One region of the Micromonospora sp. NPDC005161 genome, then DNA from elsewhere that is predicted to be linked to it. Evidence: riboswitches for the same ligand, from Rfam matches in the RefSeq annotation. Region 1 holds a riboswitch; the other holds the start of a gene.
What was found. A riboswitch is a leader RNA that binds a small molecule or an ion and turns the genes downstream of it on or off. The one in region 1 is predicted to bind cyclic di-AMP.

Region 1 (7,674 bases):
ATCGCGAGAGGGATCGCCACCCCGAGGCGCAAGGCGCGAGTGCGGGCACGGATGGTTACCCGCTCAGGGCCTGCCGGACGGCCATCTACGGTGGTCACTCCGACATCATGGTCGCCGGCACGCCGCTCGTCGTCATCCGACCGTTCGGCATTACGAGATCAAGTTGTCAGGTCCGCCGGCCCGGGTGCATCTCCGGACCAGCACGACCGGCGCCGCCCTGTCGAGCCGACCTCACCGAAACCACGTTGTTGTTCTGCTGGCCCGTGTCTACGGTGCAGTGATGCTCTCGCGAATGCTGACGGTGACCTTCGATGCGCATGACCCTGCTCGCCTGGCGCAGTTCTGGGCCGGAATGCTCGGCCGGGAGGTCGTCGAGGACGCCGATCGTGCGCTCCTGCCCGGCGACGACACTCAGCTCAGCCTCCAGTTCGTCCCGAGCCGCACGAAGAAGGTGGGGCCGAAACGCCTGCACCTTCACCTGACCAGCGCCAGCGACGCCGCCCAGCAGCACACGGTGGCGCGGGCACTGGGGCTCGGCGGCGGTCACCTCGACGTCGGGCAGCGCCCCGAGGAGGGGCACATCGTCCTTGCCGACCCCGAGGGCAACGCGTTCTGCGTCATCGAGTCCGGCAACGGCTTCCTCGCCGGGTGCGGCCTGCTCGGGGAAATCGCCTGCGACGGCAACCGGGAGGTCGGCCTCTTCTGGAGCGAGGCGCTGGGCTGGCCGCTGGTGTGGGACCAGGACGAGGAGACCGCGATCCAGTCACCGCACGGCGGCACGAAGGTCGCGTGGGGTGGCCCACCCGTGGCCCCCAAAACGGCGAGGAACCGGCAGCGCTTCGACCTCGCCCCGGCCGGTGGCGATCAGCAAGCCGAGGTCGATCGGCTGGTCGCCCTCGGGGCCACTCGGCTCGAGGTCGGTGCGGACGGCGCCGTCCTACTGGCCGATCCCGACGGCAACGAGTTCTGCGTCAGAGGACGCTGACCGCAGCGCGGCGCCCCGCGAGCCCCCGCAAAACCGGTTGGCGGACCGCGGCGACACTGCTACTTTTCCGGAGGCCGTGCGAGAGATCGAGGAGGTGGTACCCGTGAACGTATCGACATGGGTGCTCCCCTCCGGGGTCACGGTCGGGCGATAGGTCGTCCGGGAGCGCCGTTCACGAGCACTCCCGAAAGGCACGACCATGCGATTCACTTCCGAGCAGCGCCTCGACGACGGCGTCCTCGAACGCGAATTCACCCTCGGCGAGATCCCCGGCATCCTGTGGACGCCCGGATCCGCATCCGCACCGGTCCCGCTGATCCTGCTCGGCCACCCCCCGCTCGGACTGCGCAAGATGTACCCCCGTCTGGTGGCTCGGGCCCGGCACTCTGCGGCGGAGGGCTTCGCCGCGGCCACCATCGAGCTCCCCGGCAGTGGTGACCGGCCCCGTTGGGCCGCCGTCGAGCAGGCCCGCGCCGACCTGCGCCGGGCGCTGGAGGCCGGCGAGCCGGTCAGCGACGAGATCATCGACGCCCTCATCCTCCCGCTCGTCAACAAGGCGGTCCCGGAATCGCAGGCCGCCCTGGATGCCCTCCTGTCGCTGCCCGAGATCGGCGGCCCGGTCGGGTACTCGGGGGGAGTGATCTCCGTCGGCATCCGGCTCGCGGTGGTCGAGCCGCGCATCGTGGCCGCCGGCTTCTTCGCCGGGAGTTTCGTGCCTCGCACCATGTTCGAGGAGGCCCGACAGGTCACCATTCCGCTGCATGTCCTACTGCAGTGGGATGACGAAGGGAACGACCGGCAGGCGGCCCTGGACCTGTTCGACGCCTTCGGCTCCAAGGAGAAAACGCTGCACGCCAACATGGGCGGACACACCGGTGTCCCGCAGTTCGCAGGAGAGGACGCGGCCGGGTTCTTCGCCCGGCATCTGCGCTAGCCGCAGGCCCGGCCCGCCGTCAGGCCATCGGGCCGTACCGGCCGGTCGTAGCACGGTCGCTGACCTTGGAATATCGAAGGCCCTGGCTGGGACTTGCGTCCTGGCCAGGGCCTTGATCGTGGAGCGGGTGACGGGAATCGAACCCGCACTGTCAGCTTGGGAAGCTGATGTTCTGCCATTGAACTACACCCGCGAGCGGCACCACTGTACCTGAGTCACCCAGCCAGTGCACCCAGGTACCCCGCCCCCACGTGACGGCCGACCACCCGCCCCACCGCGGAGAACCACCATTGCCCCCCTGAGCCACCGTGCACGGAAAGTAGTTTCCTTATGACAAGATATGGCCATTCTCAAATGCATCGATGAGTTGTAACGTCTGCCACACCTTGCCAGCCACGGCGTGACACACCCCCTGCCACGTCGCCAAAAAGAGGTGGCCCATGGGACTTCGTCCCAACCTGCTGACCCGGCGTGCCGCCGGTGTCGCTTCGACGACTCTCGCGCTGCTGCTCAGCACCGCCGCGGTGGGCGTCGTTCCGGCTGCTTCGGCGTTCTCCGCAGCCCCCGGTGGCGCCTGCGTGGAGCCGACCGGCAGCCACGCCAACGCCCGGATGAAGCCCGGCGCGGCGGCGAAGCACGACCCGAACGAGCTGACCGCGAAGCAGGTACGCGAGCGGGACGCCGACCTGGCGGCGGCGCTGCGCGAACGCGCCAACTTCCGGGTCGGTGCCGGTGCCACGGCACTGGCCACCGTCACCATCCCGGTGGTGGTGCACGTGATCCAGGAGAACAGCACGCGTGCGGGTGGCAACATCCCGGACTCGCTGATCACCGCCCAGATCAACGTGCTCAACCAGGCGTACTCCGGTGCGACCGGCGGTGCCGTCACCGCCTTCGCCTTCCGCCTCGACAAGATCAACCGGGTGACGAATCCGTCCTGGTACCCGATCGTGCAGGGCTCGTCGGCGGAGCGGTCGATGAAGTCCTCGCTGCGGGTGGGCGGCAAGAACACGCTCAACATCTACCTGGGCGAGTTGAGCAACGACCTGCTGGGCTGGGCGACCTTCCCGCAGCGGAACCTGAGCAGCATGGACGGCGTGGTCGCGTTGAACGAGTCACTGCCGGGCGGAACGGCCACCAACTACAACCAGGGCGACACCGGCACCCACGAGGTGGGCCACTGGCTGAACCTCTACCACACCTTCCAGGGCGGCTGCGGTGGCTCGGGTGACAGCGTCAGCGACACCCCGGCCGAGGCGTCGCCGGCGTACGAGTGCCCGACCGGGCGGAACACCTGCTCGGCGGCCGGGCTGGACCCGATCACCAACTTCATGGACTACACCTACGACTCGTGCATGTACCAGTTCACGCCGGGCCAGGCCAGCCGCATGCTGACCGCGTGGAACGCGTACCGCGCCGCGTAGCTTTCCCGCGTACCACCGGTGCCGGCTCCGTCACGACGGAGCCGGCACCGGCGTCTTTCCCCAGGACCCCGGCCCCGGTCAGGCGGCCGAGCGTTGGACGTCACGGTTGCGGCGGACCGGGCGGGTCTGCGGTACGGGGGCCGGGCCGGCCGCCGCAGGCGGGGCGTGCGGATCGAGCCAGACCTGGACCGCCGGCCGGCCCTGCGCGCCACCCGTGATGCCCATGCCGTGCTGGTCGCGGCGGGTCAGCATCGCCACGTCGACGGTGAACTCGAACAGCCGCCAGTCGACCTGCGGCTCGGCCCGGGCGCTCTGCGCCAGCCGCGCCACCCGAGCCGGATCGGTCACCGGCCAGGCGTGCCCCGCCACGTACGCCTCGTCGTCGCTCTCCTCCGGCGGGAACGAGTGCAGCGCGTAACGGCCGTCCCGTTCGAGGTCACGGCGCTTCGGAGAGTCGATGACGAAGCAGAACAGACCCTCGTCGGTGATGACCGGGGAGACCGGGTGGACCCGGGGCCCGCCGTCGGCGCGGACCGTGGCCAGATAGCCGAAGCCCGGCCCGTACTGCTGAAGGAGAACGCGGATCCCGTCGGCGAGTCGGGGCTCGTCGGCGGCGAATTCGGACCAGGAAGCCATGTGGACATTCTATCGAACAAATGTACGATCAGCGACCTCGACGCGCTGGTCACCGGCACCGAATCCTGTCACTGCGGCAAACGCCGCTATGGTGGTCCGATGCTGCTCTCCGACCGCGACCTGGTCTCCGAGATCAAGGCCGGCACGCTGGGCCTGGAGCCGTTCGAGCCCACCCTGGTCCAACCGTCCAGCATCGACGTACGACTCGACCGGCTGTTCCGGGTCTTCAACAACCATCTCTACACCCACATCGACCCGGCAATGCAGCAGGACGACCTCACCTCGGTCGTCGAGGTGCCTGACGGCGAGCCGTTCGTGCTGCACCCGGGCGAGTTCGTGCTGGCCTCGACGCTCGAGGTCATCTCACTGGGCGACCAGCTCGCCGGCCGGCTGGAGGGCAAGTCGAGCCTGGGCCGGCTCGGTCTGCTCACGCACTCCACCGCCGGCTTCATCGACCCGGGCTTCTCGGGGCACGTGACGCTGGAGCTGTCCAACGTGGCGAACCTGCCGATCACCCTCTGGCCGGGCATGAAGATCGGGCAGCTCTGCATCTTCCGGCTCTCCTCGCCGGCCGAGCACCCGTACGGCTCGGTGGTGTACGGCTCGCGTTACCAGGGGCAGCGCGGGCCGACCCCGAGCCGCGCCTGGCAGCACTGGCGCACCTGGCCGACCCGCTGAAGCCACTCGTCGGGCAATGCGCCCGCCGTGTTAGTAAGGGGCCCCTCCTATACCGGAGGCGTTAAGAAGGGGCCCCTGCTTACATCTCAGCCTGGGCGGCCGTAGCTGTGGATCGGGCCGTCGTCGACCTTCTTCATCTTGATCGGCTGACCGGCCTGCGAGGCGTGCACGACCCAGCCATTACCCACGTACATCCCGACGTGGTGGATGTCGCTGTAGTAGAAGACCAGATCACCGGCGCGTAGGTTGGCCCGGCTGACGTCCTTGGTCACCCGGCTCTGCTGGGCGGCGTTGTGCGGCAGCGACACACCGGCCTTGGCCCAGGCGGCCAGCATCAACCCGGAGCAGTCGTACGAGTTCGGACCCTCGGCACCCCACACGTAGGGCTTGCCGATCTGGGCGCAGGCGAACTTGACGGCCACACCGGCACCGCCGCCGGGGTAGCTGGCCGGGCAGGGCGCCGGACGCAGCGGACCGCCGCCACCGTTGCCGTAAACCTTCAGGCGCAGCTTCTGCAGGCGGTCGATCTCGTCGTTGATCTGCTTCTTCTTGGCCGCCAGCTGGGCCTCGGTCCGGGTCAGCTGGGCCACCATCTCGTCCAGTGGCGCCTTCTGCGCGGCCAGTTGGTCACGCAGGTCGGCCACCTGCCGCACGTCCTGCTGCTGGTTGTGCGCAAACCGGTCGAGCATCTCGAGCTGCCCGACCACGTCGCTCGGTGACCGGCTGCCCAGCACGGCGTTGACGGTGGAGACGTTCTCGCCCTTGTACGCGCGCACAGCCAGGGAGCTGACCTTGTCCATCGCAGCGTCGACCTGGCGCTCCAGCGGGGCGATCCGGGCGGCCAGCGCGTTGGCCTGCTTGCGCTTCGCGGCCAGGTCGGCCCGGGTGGCGTTGTGCCGTTCGATGATCGGTTCGAGCTTGTTCCAGTCGGCGTCGATCTGGCGCTCGATCTCGGCGACGGAGGGGTCGGCGTGGGCCGCCGTGGCGCTGCCCGTCAGGACGACGGCAACGCCGACCAGGGCGGCGAGGGCGGTGGTGAAGCGGGACCAGCGTGAGCGCGGCACGATCGACGTCGGGCCGGCTGACGCCGACCGCTCGGACGACGGCCGCGGGGCATGGTGAGCCACCGGGTTCCGTACTCCTTCTTCCCGACCGCCTACCGGGTTAGCTGACGGGTTCGGGCGGGAAGGTGGACGCCCTACCGCAGTGGCTGCGGATTCACCCCAGAAACCTGGGTCCCCGGCTCGCTCGGAAGCGACTCGGCGGTGTCGGTCCGTTACCGCCCGGGTGGGCGGAGCTGCTGTCGGCCCGACGAATGACCAGAGTAGAGACGACCGTTACCGATCCGCAACCGGTGGGGCCGTGACACTCCGTACCGATTGCCGGCGACGACGGCCGGGAACGAAGGTTTCCTTCCACGAACCTCGGTAGGTCGAAAGGTATTGACGGGAGCCCCGGGCGGGGCGAAGGTGACCTCACTTCGCCCTTCAGATCTAGGGGGTTCGATGCACGGTCCAACCCTGTCCACCGGCCGGCGCGCGCTGCTCGCCGCCGCCGTGGTCGCCGCCGCGACCGCGGTTCCCCTACCCGCCGGCCCAGCCGTGGCCGCACCCACCGCCGACCGCCAGCAGCAGTACGCCGCCGCGGCGACCGAGTACGGCGTACCGGCCGACGTGCTGCTCGGCGTCTCCTATCTGGAGTCACGTTGGGACAGCAACGCCGGCACGCCGAGTACCAGCGGCGGCTACGGCCCGATGCACCTGACCGACGCCCGGCACGTGGCCGCCCTACCGGGGCGCAGCCACCACGACGCCGGCACCGAGGACCCGCGCGGCGACGACTCCCGCCCCGCACGGGAGATGGCGCCCCGACCCGCCGAGGATCCCGCGCCGCCCGCCGCAGCGTTGCAGACCATGGACGCCGCCGCCGCACTGACCGGCGCCGCCCCCGAGTCGCTGCGCACCGACCCGAGCGTCAACATCTGAGGCGGCGCGGCACTGCTGGCCGCGTACCAGCGGGAACTGGGCGCACCGGTGGGGGCCGGCACCGACCCGGCAGCCTGGTACGGCGCGGTGGCCCGCTACGCCGGCGCGGACAGCGCGGACGCCGCGGCGGCCTTCGCCGACGAGGTGTTCACCACCATCGGCGCCGGCGAGTCCCGGGTGACCGACGACGGCCAGCGGATCACGCTGCCGGCCCGGGCAATCCAACCGCAGCGCTCCTGGCTGGACCGGCTGGGACTGCGCCGGCTCGCCCGCCCCGACGGGCTGGAGTGCCCCCGCACCATCTCCTGCGAGTGGATCCCGGCGCCCTACGAGGCGTTCGGCGCCGGGAACTACGGCAACCACGACCTCTCCGACCGACCCGGCCGGCAGAAGATCGAGTACATCGTCATCCACGACACCGAGGCGAGCTGGGCGACCACGCTGCAACTCGTCCAGGACCCCACCTACGTGAGCTGGCACTACTCGCTGCGCTCGGTGGACGGGCACATCGCCCAGCACGTGAAGACCAAGGACGTCGGCTGGCACGCCGGCAACTGGTACGTCAACGCCAAGTCGATCGGGCTGGAACACGAGGGCTTCGCCGCGCAGGGCACCTGGTACACCGAGGCGATGTACCGGACCTCCGCCAAGCTGGTCCGGCACCTCGCCCTGCAGCTGGGGATCCCGCTGGACCGCCAGCACATCATCGGCCACGACAACGTGCCCGGCACCGTCGCCTCCACCGTGCGCGGGATGCACTGGGACCCGGGCCCGTACTGGGACTGGACGCACTACTTCACGCTGCTGCACGCGCCGCGGCTGGACACCGGCATCCCGGCCTCCGGGCTGGTCCGGATCGGCCCCGACTACGCCACCAACCAGCCGGCGTTCACCGGCTGCGTCACCGCCGGTGTGCCGTGCGCGCCGCGCGGCTCATCGTCGGTGGTGCTGCGCAGTGCGCCGTCCGCGGACGCGCCGCTGGTCAACGACATCGCACTGCGCCCCGACGGCACCCCGAACACGATGGAGGTG
Region 2 (7,674 bases), on a different contig from region 1:
CGCGTTCGCTCATGGTCGGGAATTGGTGGCCCCTACTGTGCGGATGTGAACCAGCTCCGTCTGCCTCGCCGGTTTCTGCTCACGGGAGCCGGCTCGGCCGCCGTGGCCGCATTGACCGCCTGCCAGGGGGCCAGCCAAGCCACCGCGCCAACACCGCCGCCGACCACCCGGACCGCTCGACCTACCACCGGGCGGACAGATGAGGCAGCGCTGCGGCGCAAAATCGCCAGCCTGCTCGTGGTGGGCTTCCGCGGTGACCGCGCGAATCAGAACGACTGGATCGTCAGGGCGGTCAGGGCCGGCCTCGGCGGAGTGATCCTGTTCGACCGGGACCTGGAAACCGATTCTGAGCGCAACATCCGGTCACCACGGCAGGTCACCGCGCTCATCAAGGACCTGAAGACCGCCTCGCCGGGACGGCTCATCGTGTCGATCGACCAGGAAGGGGGCCGAACCACCCGGCTCAACCCGGGCAACGGGTTTCCCGCGATCAAGTCACAGGCGGAGATCGGCGGCGAGAACTCGGCGACGGTGACACGCGAATGGGCGCGCAGCCTCGTCGCCAGCCTGACGCAGATCGGGGTCAACCTCAACTACACGCCAGTCGTGGACCTGAACGTCAATCCCGAAAGCCGGGCGATTGGAAAACTCGGCCGTAGCTTCTCCGCCAATCCTGACATCGTCGTCACCAACGCCACCGAGGAGATCCAGGTTCATCGCGCCGCCGGTGTAAAGACCACCCTCAAGCACTTCCCAGGATCGGGCAGCGCCGCCGGTAACACCGACTTTGAGGTCGTCGACGTCAGCTCCACCTGGCAGCCCATCGAGCTGGAGCCGTTCCGACGACTCATCCAGGCCGGACTTGCGGACTCCGTGATGGCCGCCCACGTGCTCAACACACAGTTAGACCCGAACCGGCCCGCGTCGCTGTCACGACCAGTCGTGACGGGCCTGCTCCGCGGCGAACTCGGTTGGCAGGGACCAGTGGTCAGCGACGACATGCAGGCCGTTGCCATCACCCGCCGCTACGGGTCCGCGGAGGCGGCCCACCTGGCGCTGCAGGCGGGTGTCGACCTACTTGTCTTCGCCAACCAGCAGGTATACGACCCAGAAATCTTCGACAAGACTCTCGACACCGTGGCTGCTCTTGTTCGCCGCGGCCAGCTCACCGAGGCGCACATTGACCAGTCCGTCGTCCGGGTTGACGCCCTCCGCCCGAAACGCTGACCGTCCCGCGTCAGGGCAGCAAGTAGGTACGCAGCGTCACTGCCCCGGCGCCCGACACGGCAGGCCGTCACCAGACCGGTGAAATCTAGTTGGCCGGGCCAGTCAGGCGGCTGCTATAGCAGCGACACGGGGACGTGGTCCGTATGATTGGAGGGTCCGCTGTAGGACTTCCAACCGGTAGCCGGGAACCAGATCTGGCGGTTCCAGATCACGTAGTAAATACCCAGGCGGTCGGCGTTGCGCAGGAGGAACGCGGCAAGATTGTTGCCATACATGCGCGTGTCGTTGTTGTACCAGGACCGGAAGCCGCTCTTTTGCAGCGACCAGTCGCAGGCCCGGCCTTTGGGATGCTCCCAGGGGCCGCCGGAGCGGTAGCAGCCGACGAACCGGTTGAAGCCGGCCCGCTTGACCTCCTTGTACATGTGCAGTGCTCGGGGGGTGACGCAGCCGGAGGTGGTGAGGTCCTTCTCCGAGCACGACTCGGGCCGCCAGTCCCCGTCGGACGTGCGGCCGGGGGCGATCCGGGCCACCGGCGACGTAGCCGACACCAGACCTCCGGTGAAGCCCTGACCTCCGACGAGCGAGAGGGCCTTCTCCGCCTCCCGTTTCTGCCGCGCCATGTCGTTCGTGAACTTCTGCTGCTTGCGCACCTCGGCGTCGAGTGCCGGCCTCGCCTGCTCGGCCCGGTTCTTGACCGCGTTCACCTCGGCCAACCGCGCTGCGTTGATCATGCTGAGCTCATCGAGAGCCCCGGCTCGCTGGACGAATGAGTCGGGACTGTTGTTGTCCAGCAGCATCGCGACCGCACCGATGCGGCCGGTTCGGTAGGACTGCGCGGCAATCTGGCTGACCTGGGGCGCCAGGGCATCCAACTCGCCCTGCGCCCGCTTCCCCTCCATCGCGAGTTCCAACTGGCGTTTCTGGGATTTCGCCAGATTGGCCTTGGCCTTGCTGTAGTCGCGGTTGCGCGACTCGATGACGTCGCTGAGCAACCGAGGTTCGTCGTCTTCCTCGTGCCCTGAAGGGGTGGGCGTGGAGGGGGCGGCGAACGCTGGCACCGGTCCGGCCAGGACCGTCAGGGCAGCGAGTACGGCCACCACAGGTGTCAACCAGCGGCGCAGGGGTGCCGTCACAGTGTTCCCTTCCGTGAAACGCGGACCGGGTTAGCTCAGGGGTTCGGAGCGGAATTAACCCCTACCGCTGGAGCGGCTTCACGCCAGTGACTCCGGTCCCCGGCTCGCCGCCCGGCGATGAGGGGGCCATGCCTACGCTGTTGCGCGTTGTCGGCGGTGACTGGCAGTGAGGCAACCGCGGAGTAGGCCGACGGATCTAGGGTCAGAAACGGATTGAGGCAGCCAATCGAAGGCAGTCTGTAACCGGCCATGCCCTCTCCACCGCAGCTGAGGTGACGCCTCGCCGAGGTCCCCGTTGATGTGGTGAGGCGCGGCCGGGATCGCACTGAGGTGGACGCTTTCGTCGCCACTCGCCGGCTCGCCGCGCCGCGACCTTCGGATGCCTCTCTTACTATTCGGCGATAGTAGAAGAGGATGGCAGAGGTTCCCTATCGGGGGGAGGCGCCGGAGAGTATGCAGGCCCACCGGTGCGCGGCGACGGTCTCCGGCGTCAGCCGCTGGCGCCGCGGGTGCGCGGACGGTGGATCCTCGCCGAGGTCCGCCCTGGAGACCGGCCGTGGCGGAAGGATCGAGACGACGGGGACGGGCAGCGGGACCAGGACCGGCAGCGCCCGAGGAGCGACGCGCATCCGGGCGTGAACGACGGGAGCGGCAATGTACGCAGGCGCGGCGGGCATGGCACTTGTGGCTGTGGTGATCGTGGCCGGGCTGTACTTGGCTCATCGCGCCGTCGCGATCGCGTCAGCGCCGCTGACCAGCCTGCCGTTCCAATCCGGCTGGCCCCCCGAGGAACACGCCCTCTCGCGTTACCACGTGAGGTGGTACCTGGCGACCCTGCTGTTTCTCGCGTTCGACGTTGAGATGTTGTTCATGTACCCCTGGGCGGTCGTGGTCGCCGAGCTCGGGATCACGGCCATCGTCGAGATGTTCATCTTCCTCGGCAGCGCTTTCATCGCGGTGCTGTGGGCGTGGCGCGAGGGGGCCCTGCGGTGGGTCTGAACAGCACATGGGCCGAGCTCGTGACCCGCCACGCGCATGTGCTGCTGATAGAGGCACCCGGGCACTGGCTCACACGAGCCGCGGTCGAGCGCCACATCCTCGAGCGAGGATGGCGCTTAGCCCAGTCCCCAGCGGACGCCGATGTCCTGGCCGTCTGCGGCGCACCAGGCCCGGAGCTGTCCGAGGTGGCGCACCGACTGTGGAGCCAGCTTCCCGGACCGAGGGGCCGTGTCGACATCGACTCCCCGGACGCCGTGCGCAACGCGCTTGACGCCGCCGAAGCGGGCCTGCGCGACAGCGATCGGCAACAGACGGACAGCCGCGATCGCCGAGACGGCCGCGGTGCGGAGGCGCGCCATGAAGATCACCCGACCGAGCACCAGGGCGCGTATGGGCAGCACGCGGAAGATCGCGGCAACGAACATGCCACCCACCGGGTGAACGTGGCCCGACCCCAAGACGCGCAACGGCATGAGAGTAGGGACCAGCGCGGCGTTGCCGAGCACGGCCACCACGCCGGCGAAGGCCTATCAGATGGTTCCGCGGACCCGCAGCATCACGGGGGAGCGGGCCAATCCTGTCAGAGGCCCGGCGAGCAGGGTAGGCCTGCGGGTGGACACGAGCACGACGCCGTTGGGCACACGGGTCACGACGCGATGGGCCACGGCAGCCACCGCCCGCAGCACGACGATGGCCGCAGCACGGAGCCTGACGACGACCACCGCACCCCGCAGCGTGGCCACCATGGCATGGGTCACGGCGGCGACGGCCGCGACATGGCGCACGATGCCGCGGGCGGTGGCGAGCACACCGGCCACGCCGGCATGGGACACGGGGAGATGAACATGGCTCCGGCCGGTATCCCGCTCGCCAGCGGCGCCGAGGACCGTGACGGCCTGGAGTTGGACGTCCTGCACGCACGGCTGGGTCCCGTGCTCGCGCACTGGCCCGCGGGTCTGGTCCTGCGATGCACCCTTCAGGGCGACGTCATCCTCGACGCGGAAGCCAGTCTCATCGATGCCGGTCCGTCCGCTCCCGTGACCGACGCTCGGATCAGCAGCGTGCACCTTTTCGCGGCTCGTCGGTGCGACAACGCCGCGGGCCTGTTGGCGTTGGCGGGCTTCGACGACGCCGCGTCCCGTGCCCGCCGTGTCCGCGACGCCGTGCTGCGCGCCGACGGTACCGCGCACGCGTCGCAGCAGCTGCGTCGGTTGACGCGGATGGCGCGACGCTCGTGGCTATTGCGATGGTCCATGCGACGTCTCGGTCCCCTCACCGAGCAGGACCTGGCGCGGTGGCACCTTCCCGAGCACCTTCGCGGTGATACTCGGGACCGGCTGCTGAGCATGCTGGATCGCGCCGCCCAGGGACTAGCCCAGGCGGACGGTCAACCAGCGCACGAGCGGCCGGCGGTGCTGATCGAGGCGGTAGCCGATCTCGTGCGGGGCTGGGACCTCGCCACCGCGCGGCTCATCGTCGCCAGTCTCGACCTGGACGCGTTGACGGCGGACCGCGAGGTGAGCCGTGTCTGACCCGTCCGTGACGGTCGTAGCCCCGCTCTGGGCGCTGGCAGCGGCCGGTCTCCTGGGTCTGCTCATGCTCGCCGCCGCGGTCCTCAACGGTGCTCTGTCCGCCCGAGCCGCCGGCGCTGATGTCCGTACCGGCCTGACCCGCCCAATCGGCGAGGTGGCCCGGCTGATGCGGCAGCGGCGCCGTGTCACCGTCGCCGCGGATACCCTGCTGTGGCGCATCGGTGGCGCCGGCCTACTGGTGATGGCCATGATGATCATCACCGTCGTGCCGTTAGGCGATTGGACCTTGTTCGACCTCGACGTCGGGGTGGTGTGGTTCAACGCCATGGACGTCCTGGCGTGGGCGTTTGTGTGGCTGACCGGTTGGGGCGCCAACTCGGCGCACTCACTGGTCGGCGGTTACCGCTTCCTGGCTCACGGACTCGGCTACGAGCTGCCGCTGATGTTCGCGCTGGTAGCGCCGGCGGTGGCCGCGTCGAGCCTGAATGTCGGCACGATCGCGGCCGCCCAACAAGGTCTGTGGTTCGTGGTGTGGATGCCGGTGGCATTCCTCGTCTTTTGTATGGGCGTGTTGGCCATAGCCGTCTGGGGGCCATTCTCCCCGGCCTTGGGCCCTGACGTAGCCGGTGGGGTTGGCGTGGAGTTGTCGGGTGTTGACCGGCTGCTGTTCCTCAGCGGCCGGTATGCCCTGCTGGCCGCCGGTGCGGCGTTCGCGGTGCCGATGTTCCTCGGCGGCGGCGCCGGTCCGCTGCTGCCCGCCTGGATGTGGGTGCTGGTCAAAACCCTCGCCCTGCTCGCCGCGTTCGTGTGGCTGCGCCGCCACCTCCCGGCGGCGCGACCGGACCTGTTCATGGAAGTCGGCTGGGTCGTGTTACTGCCCGCCGTGCTGCTGCAGGACCTACTCGTCGCCGGCATCGCCCTCGGTAGGAGCTGACCATGATCACCCACGTGGCGTTCTGGGCACTGGCGGTTATCGCTGTGCTCGCCGGGGCGGCCGTGTTCATCGTGAACTCGATGGCCCGAGCGAGCTACTCCCTCGCCGTCTCCTTCATCTGCGTCGGCCTGCAGGTACTGCTCCTACAGCAGAACTACGTCGGTGTGGTGACGATCCTCATGATGATCATGGAGATGGCCATCATGGCCGTCTACATGGTCATGTTCATGGGCATGAACCCGGCGCTGATGCCGATGAGCATGGTCCACGACAAACGCCACGCCCTGGCTGTGTCGATCGCAGTGTTCGTCCTGCTGGCTACGGGGGTTCTCCTCGAGCCCTGGCCGGCGCGCCGCGGAACTGCGCCGGACGACGTCACGGCGGCGTTGGGGGAGGAGTTGATGAGCCCCAAGATGCTGGTCATGGCCGCTGTTGGCATGGTCATGGCAGTCACCATCGTCGCCGGTGTCGTGCTGGCCGCCCATCGCGGCCGCTACGACCGGTTCGGCGACGACCTGCGCCGTCGGCCCGCCCGCGACCCGCAGCCGGGAGGTGTCGGGCGGTGACCCTGCAGACCGTGTTGCTCGTAGCCGCAGCGCTGTTCAGCGTCGGCCTCTACGGCGCCCTGTCCCAGCAGGTGGTGGTCATGGTCATGATGGGCCTCGAGTTGATGCTCAACGGGCTCATCCTCGCCGCCGCCGGCTTCTGGTGGTTCCTCGCCCCGGACCCGTCCGGACAGGTGCTGTTGCTGGTCATCATCGTCGCGATGACCGTGGAGATGGCGATGGGTTTCGCTGTGGCGACCGCGTTGCACCGGGTACGACGCGTGGACATGACCGACATGGCTGCGGACCTGTCCCGATGACCACCCTCGGCCAGGCGGCGCTGTGGTCGCTTGTCGCCGTGCCGGCGGTGGCGGGGACACTGCTGGCCCTGGCCAGGCGAGCCGAGCGGGCCGCCGCGCCGGCCTCGCTTGCCGTCACCTCGGCGTCGGTGGTGCTGTCGCTGGTAGTTGCGGTCACGAGGCCCGCCGTGTCGGTGCCGTTCCTGGCCGGCGCCCGTTTCGGGCTCACCGTCGATGGGCTTGCCGCCGTGGTGCTGCCGATGCTGACGGTAGTCACCCTGCTCGTGCTGCTCGCCGCTGCCGGCGAGATCCACCGCTCCCAAGCCCGTTTCCACGGACTGATGCTGCTGTTCGCCGCATCCGTGGCACTTACCGTCACCGCAGGCACATTGCCGACGCTGCTGTTCGCCTGGGAGATCATGGGTGCCGCTTCATACGCCCTGATCGGCTTCTGGTGGCGCGACGCCGACCGGGTGTCGGCCGGCCTGACCGCGTTCGTCACCACCCGCGCCGCGGACCTGGGCGTCTACCTCGCCGCTGGGGCGGCCCTCGCGGGCGGCGCCGGTCTGGCCCTGGCCGACCTACCCGCCAGCAGCCCCGGCTGGCGGCACCTGGCCGCCGCGGGGATCATGGCCGCGGCGCTCGGTAAGGCCGCGCAGCTGCCGGTGTCGTTCTGGCTGTCCCGGGCGATGGCCGGCCCAAGCCCGGTCAGCGCCCTGCTGCACTCGGCGGCGATGGTGGCCATGGGTGGCTACCTGCTGCTGCGAGTGCAACCGCTGCTCGCCGTCACCGGCTGGGCTGCTCCGACGACCATGTGGGTGGGCGCGGCTACCGCGCTGCTGCTCGGTGCGGTAGCGGTCGCCCAACGCGACCTCAAGCAACTCCTCGCCGCCTCGACCGCGGCCCAACTCGGATTCGTGGTGTTGGCCGCCGGTGCTGGCGCGGTTGCCGGTGGCGCCGCCCACCTGGTCGCTCACGCCGCCACCAAGGCGCTGCTGTTCCTCG

Region 2: it holds a riboswitch for cyclic di-AMP, as region 1 does, so the genes downstream of both, ACWD5O_RS26390 (coiled-coil domain-containing protein) here and ACWD5O_RS02575 (C40 family peptidase) in region 1, are expected to answer to the same signal.

What each region holds. Positions count from the first base shown of each region.
Region 1 covers NZ_JBSFYQ010000002.1:84,519-92,192, forward strand. The annotation lists gene ACWD5O_RS02540 (hypothetical protein) at 1-98, opposite strand, end outside; gene ACWD5O_RS02545 (VOC family protein) at 281-985, shown strand; gene ACWD5O_RS02550 (alpha/beta fold hydrolase) at 1,185-1,919, shown strand; tRNA gene ACWD5O_RS02555 (tRNA-Gly) at 2,039-2,112, opposite strand; gene ACWD5O_RS02560 (zinc metalloprotease) at 2,360-3,343, shown strand; gene ACWD5O_RS02565 (pyridoxamine 5'-phosphate oxidase family protein) at 3,422-3,979, opposite strand; gene dcd (dCTP deaminase) at 4,079-4,657, shown strand; gene ACWD5O_RS02575 (C40 family peptidase) at 4,744-5,784, opposite strand; cyclic di-AMP (ydaO/yuaA leader) riboswitch at 5,797-5,932, opposite strand; gene ACWD5O_RS02580 (lysozyme family protein) at 6,163-6,642, shown strand; gene ACWD5O_RS02585 (N-acetylmuramoyl-L-alanine amidase) at 6,691-7,674, shown strand, end outside.
Region 2 covers NZ_JBSFYQ010000032.1:59,273-66,946, reverse strand. The annotation lists gene ACWD5O_RS26395 (glycoside hydrolase family 3 N-terminal domain-containing protein) at 46-1,227, shown strand; gene ACWD5O_RS26390 (coiled-coil domain-containing protein) at 1,341-2,360, opposite strand; cyclic di-AMP (ydaO/yuaA leader) riboswitch at 2,365-2,509, opposite strand; gene ACWD5O_RS26385 (NADH-quinone oxidoreductase subunit A) at 3,015-3,359, shown strand; gene ACWD5O_RS26380 (hypothetical protein) at 3,476-3,793, opposite strand; gene ACWD5O_RS26375 (hypothetical protein) at 3,890-4,177, opposite strand; gene ACWD5O_RS26370 (hypothetical protein) at 4,205-4,891, shown strand; gene ACWD5O_RS26365 (complex I subunit 1 family protein) at 4,956-5,825, shown strand; gene ACWD5O_RS26360 (NADH-quinone oxidoreductase subunit J) at 5,828-6,391, shown strand; gene ACWD5O_RS26355 (NADH-quinone oxidoreductase subunit NuoK) at 6,388-6,690, shown strand; gene ACWD5O_RS26350 (proton-conducting transporter transmembrane domain-containing protein) at 6,687-7,674, shown strand, end outside.